Regions from separate parts of the Streptomyces sp. cg35 genome, predicted to be linked through region 1. Evidence: predicted binding sites of a transcription regulator. Region 1 holds the regulator's gene; the other holds the start of a gene.
What was found. Region 1 encodes HspR, which represses chaperone genes until heat shock. Its sites were predicted from a motif close to TTGAGNNNNNNNNNCTCAA; they were not measured.
Positions count from the first base shown of each region.

Region 1 (8,169 bases):
GACGCCTCGACACCGCTGAAGGTCGCCCGGGACTCGGGCCGGGCCTTCGACGCCGGGACGCTCACCCCGGACGTCCGCGCCGAGCAGGAGAAGCTGCTGTGGGCGGACACGGTCATCTTCCAGTTCCCGCTGTGGTGGTACTCGATGCCCGCGATCCTCAAGGGCTGGGTGGACCGGGTGTTCACCTTCCACTTCGCGTACGGCGTCGGCGAGCACAGCGACACCAAGTACGGCGAGCGCTTCGGCGAAGGCACCCTCGCCGGCAAGCGGGCCCTGCTGTCGGTGACCACCGGCGGCCCCGAGTCGCACTACTCCGCGCGCGGCATCAACGGCCCCATCGACGACCTGCTGTTCCCGATCCAGCACGGCATCCTCTACTACCCGGGCATCGAGGTGCTGCCGCCGTTCGTGCTGTACGGCACCGACCGGATGACCGCCGAGGAGTACCCGGACGCCGCCAAGGCCTGGGAGCAGCGCCTGCTCACCCTGGAGTCGACCGAACCGATCCCCTTCCGGCGACAGAACTTCGGCGACTACGAGATCCCCTCGCTGCACCTGAAGGAGGGCCTGGAGCCCACGGGCCGCACGGGCTTCGGACTGCACGTGCGCGGCTGATCTCCGTCGACCGGGCAACCATTGCGGCCTCTCGGGTGTCTCCTTCTCGCTCCCACACGGGAGCGATCACCGATCACCGATCCGGTCGACGCGCACCGTTCGCTGATCACGGCACCGAGAGGCCCGCCCCACCCATGCGCCGACTCCTGTCCGCGGCCACCACCGCGACCCTCGCCGCAGGCACCGCCCTGACCGCCACGGCCGTCGCGCCGGCAGCCCACGCGGCGACCTCCTGCTCGACGAACGTCTTCCAGCGCAGCTTCTACGCGAACACCTCGTTCTCCGGTACGCCGAAGAAGACCGACTGCGACTCCACGATCGACCAGAACTGGGGCACGGGCGCGCCCGCCTCCGGGCTGCCCACGAACAACTTCGGCGTGCGCTGGTCCGTCACCCGCGACTTCGGCTCCGGCGGCCCCTTCGCCTTCACCGCCTCCGGCTACGACGGCATCCGCGTCTACTTGGACAGCACCCGCAAGATCGACCTGTGGTCCAACACCGGCTCGTCCCGCACGAGGACCGTGAACCTGACCGTGCCCAAGGGCAAGCACACCCTGCGCGTCGACTACGTCAACTGGACCGGCACCGCCAAGGTCAAGTACACCTACACGCCCCGCACTTCGGCCACGTACGACAAGACCGTGCCGCTCGTCCCCGCCGACGCGAAGGCCTCGTACAGCACCAGCACCCGCAAGACGACGGTGAGCTGGGCGAAGAACGTGGAGATGGATCTCGCCGGGTACCGCGTGTACCGGCGCGCCGCTTCCTCCACCACCTGGGACAACATCAGCGGCGACATCACCGCCACCACGTACACCGACACCCCGCCCGCCGACGGCGGCCGGTACTTCTACCGCGTCCGCGCCGTCGACAAGGCCGCCAACCGCTCCGACGCCACCGCCGAGCTGGCCGTGACCACCGTCGACAAGGTCGCACCTGGCGCTCCCGGCGGCCTGAAAGTCACCCGGGCCGAGAGCAGCGTCGCGGTGACGTGGCAGGCCGTCGACGGCGCCGCGTCCTACCAGGTGCTGCGCTCGGCCACCGCGGACGGCACGTACACCGCCGTGTCCGCGTGGCTGACCGACGCGTCCTACCGCGACACGCCCTCGTTCGGCACCACCCGCCGCTGGTACTACCGGGTCGTGGCGCGCGACGCCGCGGGCAACGTCTCCGGGCCGTCCGCCACCGCCGACACCGGCGTTCCCGACGAGACCGCGCCCGGCCAGGTCCAGGGCGTCACCGCGGAGGCATCGACGGCGGGCAACAACGTCCGCTGGGAGGCCAGTTCGGCCGACACTGCGCACTACGAGGTGTGGGTGTCGACGCCGGAGGGGCCCGACCCGTCGGGTCCGCGCATCGTGTCCGGCACCTCGTACCTGGACGCCTCCGCACTCGTCGGTGTCGCCACGGAGTACCGGGTGTACGCGGTGGACGGGGCCGGGAACATCTCGCAGGTCTCGGCGTCCGCGTCGGCCACCCGCCCGAAGGCATCCGCGTCGGCCGCGCCCGAGACCCCGACCGCGACCCCGTGGGACGGACTCACCCGCCTGTCCTGGCCTTACGCCGACAACTACGACGGCTACCGCGTGTACCGGCGCACGGACCCGAACGGCGCCTGGACCCGGCTGTCCGCGAAGGCCACCGCCCAGGTCTTCGACGACACGGCAGCCCCGACGGGCACATCCTGGTACTACGTGACCACGGTCGACCGCGACGGCCTCGAATCGGTCCCGTCACCCACGGCCACCGTGAACCGCCGCACCCCGGCCACGCCGGACGCACCAGCGGTCCCGACGCTCTCCCTCTCCGCTCCCTTCACGGAGTGCACCGCCAACGACTGCGCGGGCCACGGCTACGGGCAGGACGTCACGATCACGGCGACACCCGCGGTGCAGCCCGGGCACGTGGCCGGTGGATACCGGTGGCTGGTGGGCGGCCCCGACGGATTCGTGCGGACCACCACCGAGGGAAAACTGACGTGGCGTCCGTCATCCACCGGCACCTACACCGTGCAGGTCGAGGTCAGTGACGCCTACGGCCGCTACGGATGGCCCGCGAGCGTCACTTTCAAGGTCGGCTGACCGGCACCTCACGCACGCGAGAGGGGCCCGGAGGTTCTCACCTCCGGGCCCCTCTCACCTGTTCTCGCCTGTTCTGGGCGGCGCGCTACGCCTCCGGCGACCGCTTGGGCCGCCACACCACCAGCGCGCTGGTCTGGTGGGCCTCCTGGTACGGCACCAGGTCGCGGCGGTACGAGGCATGCACCGCCGCCTCACGTTGCTGCATGGCGGCGGCGGCTCCCTCCACGGCGGCCGAGAGTTCGGCCACGCGGGACTGGAGCGCCGCGACCTGGTTCTCCAGCTCGATGATGCGCTTGATGCCGGCCAGGTTGATGCCCTCGTCCTGCGACAACTGCTGGACGGTGCGCAGCAGTTCGATGTCGCGGGCCGAGTAGCGGCGGCCGCGCCCGGCCGTGCGGTCGGGCGAGACCAGGCCGAGGCGGTCGTACTGGCGCAGGGTCTGCGGATGGAGGCCGGAGAGCTGGGCCGCCACCGAAATGACGTACACCGGAGTCTCTTCGGTGAGTTCGTACGGGTTGGTGCGACGCCGGCCGTCCATCTCGCTCAAGCTCCCTTCGCGGCCTGGAACAGTTCTGCCCGCACATCGGTGTCCTCAGTCGCCTTGCGGAACGACTCGAGGGCCGAACGGGCCTCGTCGGTCAGGTCCTGCTCCTTGGGGACGGCCACCTCGACCGTCACCAGCAGGTCTCCCCGCGTGCCGTCCTTGCGGACCGCGCCCTTGCCGCGGGCCCGCATCGTCCGCCCGTTCGGCGTGCCCGGGGGCAGCTTCAGGGTGACGGCGGGGCCGCCGAGCGTGGGCACCTTGACCTCGCCGCCGAGCGTCGCCTCGGTGAACGTGACGGGCACGGTCACCGTGAGGTTGTCGCCCTTGCGGCCGAAGACCGGGTGGGCGTCGACGTGGACGACGACGTACAGGTCGCCCGCGGGGCCGCCCCGCTCACCGGGTGCGCCCTTGCCGCGCAGCCGGATGCGCTGGCTGTCGGAGACCCCGGCGGGGATCCTGACCTGCATCGTGCGCGACGACTTGGCGCGGCCCGAGCCCTTGCAGACCTCACAGGGGGTCTCGGCGATGAGGCCGCGGCCCTTGCAGTCCACACAGGGGTCGGTGAGGGAGAAGCCGCCTCCGCCGCCCCGCGAGACCTGCCCGGTGCCGACGCAGGTCGGGCACACGCGCGGCGTGCCGTTCTTGTCGCCGGTGCCGGAGCACGCCTTGCAGGGGGCCTGGGAGGACATCCGCAGCGGGACCGTGGCCCCGTCCACCGCCTCGGTGAAGCTGAGCGTCACCTCGGACTCGATGTCCTGGCCGCGGCGCGGCTGGGTACGGGTGCCCGCGCCCGCGCCGCCCCGGTTGAACAGGCCGCCGAAGACGTCGCCGATGCCGCCGCCGAACCCGCCGGAGCCGCTCTGGCCCTGGCCCTGGGCGCCGCCTCCGAAGAGATCGCCCAGGTCGAAGTTGAACGAGCCGCCGCCGGCGCCGCCGGGTCCCGGACGGAACCCGCCGTTGCCGAACAGGGCCCGCGCCTCGTCGTACTCCTTGCGCTTCTTGGGGTCACCGAGGACGTCGTTCGCCTCGGAGATCTCCTTGAAGCGCTCCTCCGCCTTGGGGTTGCCCTTGTTGGCGTCGGGGTGGTTCTCACGGGCGAGCTTGCGGTACGCCTTCTTGATCTCGGCGTCGGTGGCGTCCTTGGGGACGCCGAGGACCTTGTAGTAGTCCTTCTCGATGAAGTCCTTGGTACTCATCGGCCTCGACGTCCCTCCTCACTCACATCGGTTGTCACGCGGATGACGTCAGCCCTCGTCCGGGCCACCGCTCTCCTTCTCGTCCGCCGAGGACTCGGCGGACTCGCCGGCGCCGTCGGCCTTCGCCTGGGCGCCCGGCTGCGGCTCGGCCACGGCCACCCGCGCGGGGCGGATGGTGCGCTCGCCGATCCGGTAGCCCGGCTGCAGGATCGCCACGCAGGTCGTCTCGGTGACGTCCGGCGCGTACGAGTGCATCAGGGCCTCGTGGACCGTCGGGTCGAAGGGCTCGCCCTCCTTGCCGAACTGCTGCAGGCCCAGCTTCGCCACGACCGTCTCGAGCGAGTCGCCCACGGACTTGAAGCCGCCGACGAGCTCGCCGTGCTCACGGGCGCGGCCGATGTCGTCGAGGACCGGGAGCAGCTCGGACAGGAGGTTCGCGACCGCGATCTCCTTGACCGTGACGCGGTCCCGCTCCACCCGACGACGGTAGTTCTGGTACTCGGCCTGCAGCCGCTGGAGGTCCGCGGTGCGCTCGCCGAGCGCGGTGCGCACCTGGTCCAGCTGGGCGGTCAGGCCCACATCCTGCGCGGATGCCTTCGTTGCGTCCCCGGCCGGGGCCGCCGGGCCCTCCTGCGTGGAGGGCTCGGCGGCCTTCGGCGCCGCGTCATCAGGGGTGGCGCCGGAGGGGACGTCGGGCTGCTCGGCGTCGCCGAGACCCGGGGTCTCCTCTGTCATCAGGCGGCGCCGCCCTTCGCGTCGGGCTTCTCGTCGTCCACGATCTCGGCGTCGACGACGTCGTCGTCCTTGGACATGTTCGGCGCGTCGGCGTCCGGACCGGCACCCTCGGCGCCGGCCGCACCCGCGGCCTGGGCGTCGGCGTACATGGCCTGGCCCAGCTTCTGCGAGACGGCGGCGACCTTCTCGGTGGCGGTGCGGATCTCGGCCGAGTCGTCGCCCTTGAGCTTCTCCTTCAGCTCGCCGACGGCCTCCTCGACCTCGGTCTTCACATCGCCCGGGACCTTGTCCGCGTTGTCGGCGAGGAACTTCTCCGTCTGGTAGACGAGCTGCTCGCCCTGGTTGCGCGACTCGGCGGCCTCGCGGCGGGCGTGGTCCTCCTCCGCGTACTTCTCGGCCTCTTCGCGCATCCGGTTGACCTCGTCCTTCGGCAGCGAGGAGCCACCGGTGACGGTCATCTTCTGCTCCTTGCCCGTGCCGAGGTCCTTCGCGGTCACGTGCATGATGCCGTTGGCGTCGATGTCGAAGGCGACCTCGATCTGCGGGACACCGCGCGGGGCCGGCGGCAGACCGGTCAGCTCGAACATCCCGAGCTTCTTGTTGTACGCCGCGATCTCGCGCTCGCCCTGGTAGACCTGGATCTGCACCGACGGCTGGTTGTCCTCGGCCGTCGTGAAGATCTCCGACCGCTTGGTCGGGATGGTCGTGTTGCGCTCGATGAGCTTCGTCATGATGCCGCCCTTGGTCTCGATACCAAGCGACAGCGGGGTGACGTCGAGGAGCAGGACGTCCTTGACCTCGCCCTTGAGGACACCGGCCTGCAGGGCGGCGCCGATGGCGACGACCTCGTCCGGGTTCACGCCCTTGTTGGCCTCGTTGCCGCCGGTCAGTTCCTTGACCAGGTCGGCGACGGCCGGCATACGGGTCGAGCCACCGACGAGAACGACGTGGTCGATCTCGGAGAGCTGGATGCCCGCGTCCTTGATGACGTTGTGGAACGGCGTCTTGCAGCGCTCCAGCAGGTCGGACGTGAGCTGCTGGAACTGGGCGCGCGTGAGCTTCTCGTCCAGGTGCAGCGGGCCCTCGGCGGACGCCGTGATGTAGGGCAGATTGATCGTGGTCTCGGTCGAGGACGAGAGCTCGATCTTGGCCTTCTCGGCCGCCTCGCGCAGACGCTGGAGCGCCATCTTGTCCTTGGCGAGGTCCACGCCGTGACCGTTGTTGAACTGCTTGACCAGGTAGTCGACGACGCGCTGGTCCCAGTCGTCACCACCGAGGTGGTTGTCACCGTTGGTGGCCTTCACCTCGACGACGCCGTCGCCGATCTCCAGCAGCGAGACGTCGAAGGTGCCGCCACCGAGGTCGAAGACGAGGATCGTCTGGTCGTCCTTGTCGAGGCCGTACGCCAGGGCGGCGGCCGTCGGCTCGTTGACGATACGCAGGACGTTCAGGCCCGCGATCTCGCCGGCCTCCTTCGTCGCCTGACGCTCCGAGTCGTTGAAGTACGCCGGGACGGTGATGACCGCGTCGGTCACCTTCTCGCCCAGGTAGGACTCCGCGTCGCGCTTCAGCTTCTGCAGGATGAAGGCGCTCATCTGCTGCGGGTTGAAGTCCTTGCCATCCAGGTTGACCTTCCAGTCAGTGCCCATGTGGCGCTTGACGGAACGGATGGTCCGGTCCACGTTCGTGACCGCCTGGCGCTTGGCGACCTCGCCGACGAGCACCTCGCCGTTCTTGGCGAAGGCGACGACGGACGGCGTGGTCCTGGCGCCCTCTGCGTTGGTGATGACGGTGGGCTCACCGCCCTCCAGAACGCTGACGACGGAGTTAGTCGTGCCCAGGTCGATGCCGACCGCACGTGCCATTTCAATTCCTCCAGCTAATACTTGAGTGGAACTGACTCAAGACTGCAACACCGGCCCCCTCGCCGTCAACAGACCTGAGTCCCACACGCTCAACTTTTATCCTGCGCTTATGGGCAGCCTTCCCGGGGAAACCCGCCTGACCTGGCCTTTCGCAGATGCGCCAGCGCTCCGGACGCGGCACAAAAGACGGCATCCGAGGCCCCGGGAGGCGGGCAGGACCCTATGTCGCTCGCCGGATTCCCGACCCCGGGGCTGAAGACTTGTGCGCCCGATGTCCGGTACGCGCGATGTGAGGAGCCCAGGTGGAGCCGCCCCGGGTAGCCGTCCTGATGACCAGCCACGACCGCCGCGCCGCCACGCTCGCCGCCCTCGACGCGCTCGCGGCCCAGCGCGGCCTGCCGCCCGGCACCCGGGTACGGGTCCACCTCGTCGACGCCGGCTCGACGGACGGCACCGTCCGGGCGGTGCGCCGCGCACACCCCGGCGCCCAGGTCGCGGTGGCCGGCCCCGATGTCCTCTGGGGCCAGGGCATGCGCCTGGCCAGCCGCAACAGCCGCGCGGCCGGCAGCCCCGAGCCGACGCACCAGCTGTGGCTCCACGACGACGTCCGGCTCGCCCCGGACGCCCTCGCCCAACTCCTGGACACCTCAAGGGAGTTCGACGACGAGGCGGTGATCGTGGGCGCCGTCCGCCACGACGGCGTCACCACCTGCTCCGGCCGCCGCCGGCACGGCCACACCCTCGACCTGGTCGAACCGTCCGGCGGCCCCGAGCCCTGCGACACGTACGACGGCGACGTGGTCCTGCTGCCCTGGGCCGTGCGCGAACGGGTCGGCGACATCGACAAGGTCTTCCGGAACGGCCTGGGCGACCACGACCACGGCTTCCGGGCCCGCCGCGCGGGCGTCGCCGCCTACGTCGCCCCGCGCCACGTCGGCGACCGCCCGGCCGGCCCGGCGCCGCGGGCGTCCCGCGAACCCGGCATCGGGGTGCGCGAGGCGCTGCGGCGGCGGGTCTCGCAGCGGGAGTTCCCGGTGTGGCAGTGGTGGGTGTACTGCTGGCGGCACACGGGGGTGCGGGCGCCGGTGCTGATGGTGGCGCCGTACGTGGTGACGGTGGTGCGGGCGCTCGCG
Region 1 is NZ_CP191268.1:4,310,037-4,318,205, forward strand. It holds gene ACQUQD_RS19555 (NAD(P)H-dependent oxidoreductase) at 1-615, shown strand, start outside; gene ACQUQD_RS19560 (PA14 domain-containing protein) at 750-2,696, shown strand; gene ACQUQD_RS19565 (heat shock protein transcriptional repressor HspR) at 2,782-3,234, opposite strand; gene dnaJ (molecular chaperone DnaJ) at 3,240-4,436, opposite strand; gene grpE (nucleotide exchange factor GrpE) at 4,485-5,171, opposite strand; gene dnaK (molecular chaperone DnaK) at 5,171-7,036, opposite strand; gene ACQUQD_RS19585 (glycosyltransferase family 2 protein) at 7,366-8,169, shown strand, end outside.

Region 2 (8,169 bases), 1.3 Mb from region 1:
TCCCGCATGGAGAACGGCTTCGTCATGTAGTCGTCGGCGCCGACGCCGAGCCCGACGAGCATGTCCGTCTCGTCGTCGCGTGCCGTCAGCATCATGACCGGCACCGGTCGCTGCGCCTGCACGCGGCGGCAGACCTCGAGCCCGTCGAAGCCGGGCAGCATGATGTCGAGAATCAGCAGGTCCGGCTGCCATGCCTCGGCCGTGTCGACCGCGGCCGGCCCGTCCTGCGCGGTTTGCACGAGGAATCCCTCGGCCCGTAGCCGGGCGGCGATGGCGTCCACGATCGTGGGGTCGTCCTCGACGACGAGAATCCGTCGCTGGGCACCCGGGGTCGCCGTGCTGCCGTTCTGGGAGGTGTGTGTCTGCTCCATCGCCCCGCCCCTGAATGCGCGCCTTCGTGACGCGCTTGACGCTTGAATGATCTGGGTTTCGGACGTCAGCGTACGGGGAGTTACCGCCGGTCGGCTACGCGGCCCGTACTGCGAGGTGCACCACGTCGGGTACGCCTCGGACAACGGGGATCTCTTCGGTGCGGACCGCCTGGAATCCGGCATTCCGCAAGGTTCCTTCAAAATTTGCGGAGGGCTGTGCGGACCAGACGGCCAGCACGCCGCCCGGGTTCAGACGAGCCCGGCAGGCGGCCAGCCCCGCGGGTGAGTAGAGGCTGTTGTTGTCCTCGGTGACCGTCCAGTCCGGGCCGTTGTCGATGTCGAGGCAGAGGGCGTCGTAGGTCGTCGCCGTCGTGCGGACGTGCTCCACGAGGTCGGCCTCGACGATCTCCGTGCGGGGGTCCGCGACGGCGTCGGCGGACAGCGGGGCCAGGGGGCCGTCGAGGTGCCAGCCGATGATCGCCGGTTCGCGTTCGACGACGCTGATGCGGCCCCAGCGCGGGTTCGCCGCCGCGTGGGCCAGGGAGAAACCCACGCCGAGGCCGCCGATCAGGACGGCGGGCTCGGCCCGGTCGGCGGGCAGCGCGGCCAGCGCCGCGTCGATCAGCAGCCGCTCCGAGCGGCCGTCGGACGTGTCCATCAGGAACGTGCCGTTGGCGATGATCTGGAGCAGGTCGCCGTGGCGGCGCAGGACGACTTCGCCGTAGGGGCCGTCGCGGCGGTCCAGGACGACCGGGATGTCGAGCGGGTCGGGGCCTTCGGCGAGGTACGTGCTGCTCATCCGGCCATCCTCGCGCAGCGCGGGGGCGGCCGGCAGGCCTTTTCGGCCGGGCGCCGGCTGCCGCGGCCGGCTGCCGCGGCCCGGCCGGTGCGGACGGCTTGCGGACGCGGCCGGGGCCTGTGAGGTTGCTGTGGATCGCGTCTCACGTGGCGTCCGTCATAGACAGCGGTGCCGGGTGCGGCGAAGTGTGGGGTGGATCTGTACGAAAGGGGTGCCCCACGTGGAACCAGGCGTGACGGCCGGTGTCGAGGCGACACCCCCTCCCGACGTGCACGGTCCGCTGAACGGCATCCCGGCGCAGCCGCGGCCCCCGGCGCCGGAGGCGGCGCCGCGCAGGCGCTCCATACGGTTCCCGGCCGGCCGGCTGCTGCCGACGCCGACCGGGACCCCGTTCACCTTCGCCTACACCGCCGTGCTCCTCGGCACCTCGCTGTTCATGGAGTTCGCGAACCCGGACACCGTCGCGGCGGCGCTGCGGGCCTCCAGCACCGATGTCACCCATCTGGCCCAGTCCCCGCTGCTCGTCCTGGTGGCCAGCGCGCTGTGGATCGCGGGCGGCATCACCTCACCGTTCGTGATCGCCTTCGTGGTCGTGCTGACCGCGCTGGAGCGGCGCATCGGCGGGCTGCGCACCGCCGGTGTCTTCCTGCTCGGCCATGTCCTGGCGACCCTCGCCACCGAGATCCCGGTGGGCCTGTCGGTGATGGCGGGCCATCTCCCCGACAGCTCGCTGCACCGCCTCGACTACGGCATCAGCTTCGGCGTCGCCGCGAGCATCGGGGCATTGGCCGGGCTGCTCGCGCCGTGGCCGCGCCGGCTGGTCCTCGGCGGGTTCGGGGCGATGCTGGTCGAGGACCTGATCGCGTTCACCGACCCGATGACGAACTGGGGTCATCTGCTGGCCCTGGCGATCGGCGTCGCCACGTGGCCGCTGGTGCGCCGGTGGCGGACCCGGACGCGCCGGGCGTCCGCGCCGGGCGTGCGCTCGTCCCGAAGCGCACGACGCAGTGCCACAGCTGCTTGAGGTACTGCAGGACCTCGTCCGGTGTCCCGTACGCCGCCCAGTTCCCGGGTGATCTGACCGCGTCCGCGGCGGCCCGTCCGACGGCGGCCGCGTCGACGGCCCCGTTGTCGCCGTCCGCCACGAACAGTTCGCGCACGCGCGCCGCGACCGACGGCAGCGCGGGGCCGCGGAAGTCCGCGAGGTCCGCGTCCGGGACGTCGGGGCGCAGCTCGAACCCCGTGTGCCACTCCACGGGAAGGCCGATGCCGGTGAGCAGTTCGCCGGTGCGGGTGCCCCGGAACGAGGGGTCGAGGACGAGCGCCTCGGCGTCCCTGCGCAGGTCCACGTCGCCGTGCACCTGCGCCTCCACGTAGAAGTCGAGGGACCGGCCGACCCGGGGCGGCACGGGCGGGTGCGGCAGAGCGTGGATCACTGCCGCCGGATCCGTGCCCGCGATCCCCAGCGACTGCCCGCTGTCCGCCGCGTCGGCCACCAGCGCGGCCAGCACCGGGTGCCATGCGTCGAAGGTGCCCAGGGCGGACGGCCCGACGTGGCTGTCCCCGAAGCAGAACGTCGACCGCTCGCCCACCCCGGCCCGCAGCCGCACATGGCACGAGCCGAACCGGGGAGCGGCCCCGTCGGCGTGCCGCATCACGTTCAGGGCGCCGTACTTGGGCCGCTCCACGGCGCCGGCACCCGTGTACGCCCCGCCGAACAGCCGCTCCTCCCAGCCGTCGCGCAGGCCGCCCGGGTGCGCGGTGCGGCTGCCGTTCGACAGGCCCGTCTCGTACTGGCCGCGGTACCGGCCGTCGGCGGCGAGCCGGTCGGCGACGGTGCTGCGCCGGTCCGCGAGCAGCCGGTCCGGATGGAAATTGAAGGTCACGCGCGCGTGGGCGCGCAGATTCGCGATCAGGGCGGCGGCCGCGTCCGGGCCGACGCCCCGCTCCCGCAGCCGGGCCAGGGCGGGGTCACGGCCCTCGCGCCCCGCCGCGCGCAGATGGCGCAGGGCGGCGTCCTGCGCGGCGGTCAGCAAGATCGTGGGCGCGGTCATCGCCGCAGTATCGGGCGGGCCCGCCGCGCCCGGCAAAGGAATTCGCCGGTGCTCCCGGGCCCCTCGCGGGCCGCCCGACCGCCTGATCAGGCCCTAGGCGCCCGCGTGCTTCGCGTTCGTCAGCGGTGCCACGATCCGCCAGCCCACCGACTCGTACAGGAGCCGTCCGTCGGGGGTGCAGGCGAGCACCGCGCGGGTCGCGCCCAGGGCGTGGGCCGCGGCGTGCAGCGTGCCCATGATCACCGTGCCGAGGCCCTTGCGGCGGTGGTGCTCGGACGTCTCGATCTGGTCGACGACCGCGCTCGCGCCGGTCGGGGCGACCTGGCCGCGCGCGGCGAACGCCCCGTCGGTGTCGGTGAGCAGGACGCGGGTGACGCCGGAGCGGGTCCAGGTGCGCAGCCGGTAGCCCGCGGGGACGTCCGGCGCGGCGGTGGCCGTCAGCTCCCGCGCCATCAGGAAGTCGCCCGAGCCGTAGGGGCGCCACTCGGGTCCGAGCCACGGCAGCACGCGCTCGGGGTCGGCGAAGACCTTGAGGTGGAAGGCGCGGGCGTGCGTCGACTCGGCCGCCTTGCGGACGTCGTCCTCGCGCACGCCGTCGTTCGTCGCGCCCAGGACGTGCCGGCCGACGTGCTCCTCGAGCCCCACATGGATCGTGTACCCCCAGGGCTCGGCGCGCGGGGGAGTGGCCCCGCGCGAGACGACCCAGCCGTCGACCCAGTCCCGTACGAGATCGTCGCCCGCCATGTGCACACTCCTCGGCCCGTGCGGCCTGTAATGGTCCGTTGCCTGGAGAGAACCTTACGAGGGTCGATTTCCGCTGTGACAGAGGCGATCGCTGAGAGCGAACGCGTGCTGGGGAACATCCACGGGCGCTCGTGCATTGAGTCGACATAGCTCAACTTGACTGCCGAAGGGGAGATCATGGCTTCGACGTCCACACCGCTCACCTTGCCCGTGCTGCCGCTCGACGACGAGGTCGTGCTGCCCGGGATGGTGGTGCCCCTGGACCTGAACGACACGGACGTACGCGCCGCGGTGGAGGCCGCCCAGGCCGCCGCCCGGTCCAGCGGATCCGGTGGGGGAACCAAGCCGAAGGTGCTGCTTGTTCCACGCATCGACGGCACGTACGCGAACACGGGGGTGCTCGGCACCGTCGAGCAGGTGGGACGCCTCGCCGACGGCGACCCCGGCGCCCTGATCCGCGCCCGCGGCCGCGTCCGCATCGGCGCGGGCACCACCGGGCCGGGCGCCGCCCTGTGGGTGGAGGGCCTGACCGTCGAGGAAGAGGTGCCCGAGCCGCTGCCCGGCTCCGTGACCGAGCTGGTCAAGGAGTACAAGGCGCTCGCCACGAACTGGCTGAAGAAGCGCGGCGCCTGGCAGGTCGTGGACCGCGTCCAGCAGATCGACGACGTGTCCGCGCTCGCCGACAACTCCGGCTACTCGCCCTTCCTGAGCACCGCCCAGAAGATCGAGCTCCTGGAGACCACCGACCCGGTCGCCCGCCTGAAGCTGGCCACCGCGCAGCTGCGCGAGCACCTCGCCGAGCAGGACGTCGCCGAGACCATCGCCAAGGACGTCCAGGAGGGCGTCGACAAGCAGCAGCGCGAGTTCCTGCTGCGCCGCCAGCTCGAAGCGGTCCGCAAGGAGCTGCGCGACCTGAACGGCGAGGCCGAGGGCGAGGAGTCCGACGACTACCGCGCCCGCGTCGAGGCCGCCGACCTGCCCGAGAAGGTCCGCGAGGCCGCGCTCAAGGAGGTCGAGAAGCTGGAGCGCTCCAGCGACCAGTCCCCCGAGGGCTCGTGGATCCGCACCTGGCTCGACACCGTCCTCGAACTGCCGTGGAACGAGCGGACCGAGGACCAGTACGACATCCCGGGCGCCCAGAGCGTCCTCGACGCCGAGCACTCCGGGCTGCAGGACGTGAAGGAGCGGATCACCGAGTACCTGGCCGTGCGCAAGCGGCGCGCGGACCGCGGGCTCGGCGTCGTCGGCGGGCGGCGCGGCGGTGCCGTGCTCGCGCTCGTCGGCCCGCCCGGCGTCGGCAAGACGTCGCTCGGCGAGTCCGTCGCGCACGCCATGGGCCGCAAGTTCGTCCGCGTCGCCCTCGGCGGCGTACGCGACGAGGCGGAGATCCGCGGCCACCGGCGTACGTACGTCGGCGCGCTGCCCGGCCGCATCGTCCGCGCCGTCAAGGAGGCCGGGTCGATGAACCCGGTCGTGCTCCTCGACGAGATCGACAAGGTCGGCTCCGACTTCCGCGGCGACCCGGCCGCGGCCCTGCTCGAAGTCCTCGACCCGGCGCAGAACCACACCTTCCGGGACCACTACCTGGAGGTCGAACTCGACCTGTCCGACGTCGTGTTCCTCGCGACGGCGAACGTGCTCGAAGCCATCCCGGAGGCCCTGCTCGACCGCATGGAGCTGGTCCGCCTCGACGGCTACACCGAGGACGAGAAGGTCGTCATCGCCCGCGACCACCTGGTGCCGCGCCAGCTGGAGCGCGCGGGTCTCGACAAGGACGAGGTCGTCATCGGCGAGGACGCGCTGCGCAAGCTGGCCGGCGAGTACACGCGCGAGGCCGGTGTCCGCAACCTGGAGCGGTCCGTCACGCGGGTGCTGCGCAAGGTGGCCGCCCAGCACGAACTCGGCGAGCGGGAACTGCCGTTCACCGTCGGCGCGGACGACCTGCGCGCGCTCGTCGGACGGCCGCACCACGTGCCCGAGTCGGCGCAGGACCCGGCCGAGCGGCGCACCGCGGTGCCGGGTGTCGCGACCGGTCTCGCGGTCACCGGAGCGGGTGGTGACGTGCTCTTCGTCGAGGCGTCGCTGGCCGACCCGGAGACGGGCGCGGCCGGTCTGACCCTGACCGGTCAGCTCGGCGACGTCATGAAGGAGTCGGCGCAGATCGCGCTCTCCTTCCTGCGCTCGCACGGCGCCGAACTGGAGCTGCCCGTCGCGGACTTGAAGGAGCGCGGCGTGCACATCCACTTCCCCGCGGGCGCGGTCCCCAAGGACGGGCCGAGCGCGGGCGTCACCATGACGACCGCTCTCGCCTCGCTGCTGAGCGGGCGCCTGGTCCGCACGGACGTGGCGATGACCGGCGAGGTGTCGCTGACCGGGCGGGTGCTGCCCATCGGCGGCGTCAAGCAGAAGCTGCTCGCCGCGCACCGGGCCGGCATCACCACGGTGATCATCCCGAAGCGCAACGAGCCCGATCTGGACGACGTCCCGGCGGAGGTCCTGGAGAAGCTGGACGTGCACCCGGTGACGGATGTGCGCCAGGTCCTGGAGCTGGCCCTGGCTCCCGCCTCCGCGGACGTGGAGGTTCCGGTCGCGGCGTGACGGACGCGGGCGGATGACGAAGGCCCGGCCCCTTCCCGGGGGCCGGGCCTTCCGCGTGCTCCGAGGGCGCCGGCCGGTCCGGGCCCGTGCGGGCTCTGCCCCGGACCCCGGTCCCCGATCGCCGGACGGGCTCGAACGGTCAGCCGTTGGCGAGCGCCTGGACCCGGTCCAGGGCGCCGTTGAACTTGTCGTGGTCGCCGACCGTCGGGCCGGTCGAGGTGTACTGCCACATCGTCTGGACGCCCCAGCCGGCCGGCAGGGTGCCCACGGTGGAGGCGTAACGGGCGATCCACAGCGGGTTGGTGGAGCCGAACGCGCCGGAGTTGCCGGTGCACTGGGTCCACCAGCTGGTGGCCGTGTAGATCACGGCGTCGCGGCCGGTGCGCGCCTTGTACTGGTTCACGAAGTCCCGGATCCACGTCACCATCGCGGCGGCCGTCTTGCCGTAGCACGCGGCGCCGTACGGGTTCCACTCGATGTCGAGCACACCCGGCAGCGTCTTGCCGTCCTTGGACCAGCCGCCGCCGTGGTCGACGAAGTAGTTGGCCTGGGTGGCCCCGCTCGTGGTGTCCGGCGTCGCGAAGTGGTACGCGCCGCGGATCATGCCCACGTTGTACGAACCGTTGTACTGCTGGGCGAAGTACGGGTTCGTGTAGTACGTGCCTTCGGTGGCCTTGGTGTAGGCCCACTTCACGCCGCTGCTCCAGAGTGTCGACCAGGCCACGTTGCCCTGGTGGCCGCTGACGTCGACCCCCTCGGTCTGGGTCACCCGGCCGACCGGGCCCTCACCGGTGTCGCCGTCGTGCTCGGCCACTCCCATGCCCATGTGGGCTTCACCCCGGGCGGGGACGTCGGCGGCCTGCGCGGCACTCGGCAGGGTGAACAGGAGGGAGAGGGCGGCGAGCAGGGCGCCGGCCGCGATGCTTCTGCGTCTGGGGGTTCCGGGTCTGTGCACGGGCATTGCATGCCTCCGAGGGCCTCGTGGGGGACCAGCGGGTCGCTGATCGGGGGACCTGTGCTGTGGTGACCTGTCGACATGTCGCCGTGACGCTACTGGTGTGGACATGCCATGCATGACGCTACGCATGTAGACCTGTGTGAGGGAAGGGGGCCTGGATGCTGCCGTTGGTCTACTCCTGCGAAATACTGACGGAGCTGCGGTAATGGCGGCGATTGGCGAAAACTTTCAGAATCGGGAAACCCGGGGAAACTCTGGCCATGGGCGCTGACGTGCACGAAGACGGGAACGGCGAGCGGCGGAACGCCGAACGCGACACGAATTCCGATGCCGCGCCGACTGGTGTGGACCACGAATTCCTCTCCCTGGAGCGGGAGTTGACCGTCCTGCTGCGCCGCGCCCGGGCCTCCTCCGGCGAGATGGCCCGCGAGGTCCACCCGGACCTGGAGCCGGCCGCGTACGGGCTGCTCGTGCGCCTGGAGGAGTGCGGCGCGCAGCGGGCCACCGAACTCGCCGCGTACATCGGCGTCGGCAAGGCGACGATGAGCCGGCAGCTGCGCGCCCTGGAGGACCTCGGCTTCGTCGCCCGCGAACCCGACCCGGCCGACGGCCGCGCCTGGCTCGTCTCCCTCACGGAGCGCGGCC
Region 2 is NZ_CP191268.1:3,004,399-3,012,567, reverse strand. It holds gene ACQUQD_RS13735 (response regulator transcription factor) at 1-371, opposite strand, end outside; gene ACQUQD_RS13730 (spermidine synthase) at 466-1,170, opposite strand; gene ACQUQD_RS13725 (rhomboid-like protein) at 1,391-2,194, shown strand; partial or broken gene ACQUQD_RS13720 (DUF3626 domain-containing protein) at 2,223-3,224, opposite strand; gene ACQUQD_RS13715 (GNAT family N-acetyltransferase) at 3,318-3,968, opposite strand; gene lon (endopeptidase La) at 4,146-6,566, shown strand; gene ACQUQD_RS13705 (lysozyme) at 6,706-7,527, opposite strand; gene ACQUQD_RS13700 (MarR family winged helix-turn-helix transcriptional regulator) at 7,797-8,169, shown strand, end outside.
Region 2: the regulator HspR is predicted to act here: its motif matches at 4,105-4,123, upstream of lon (endopeptidase La).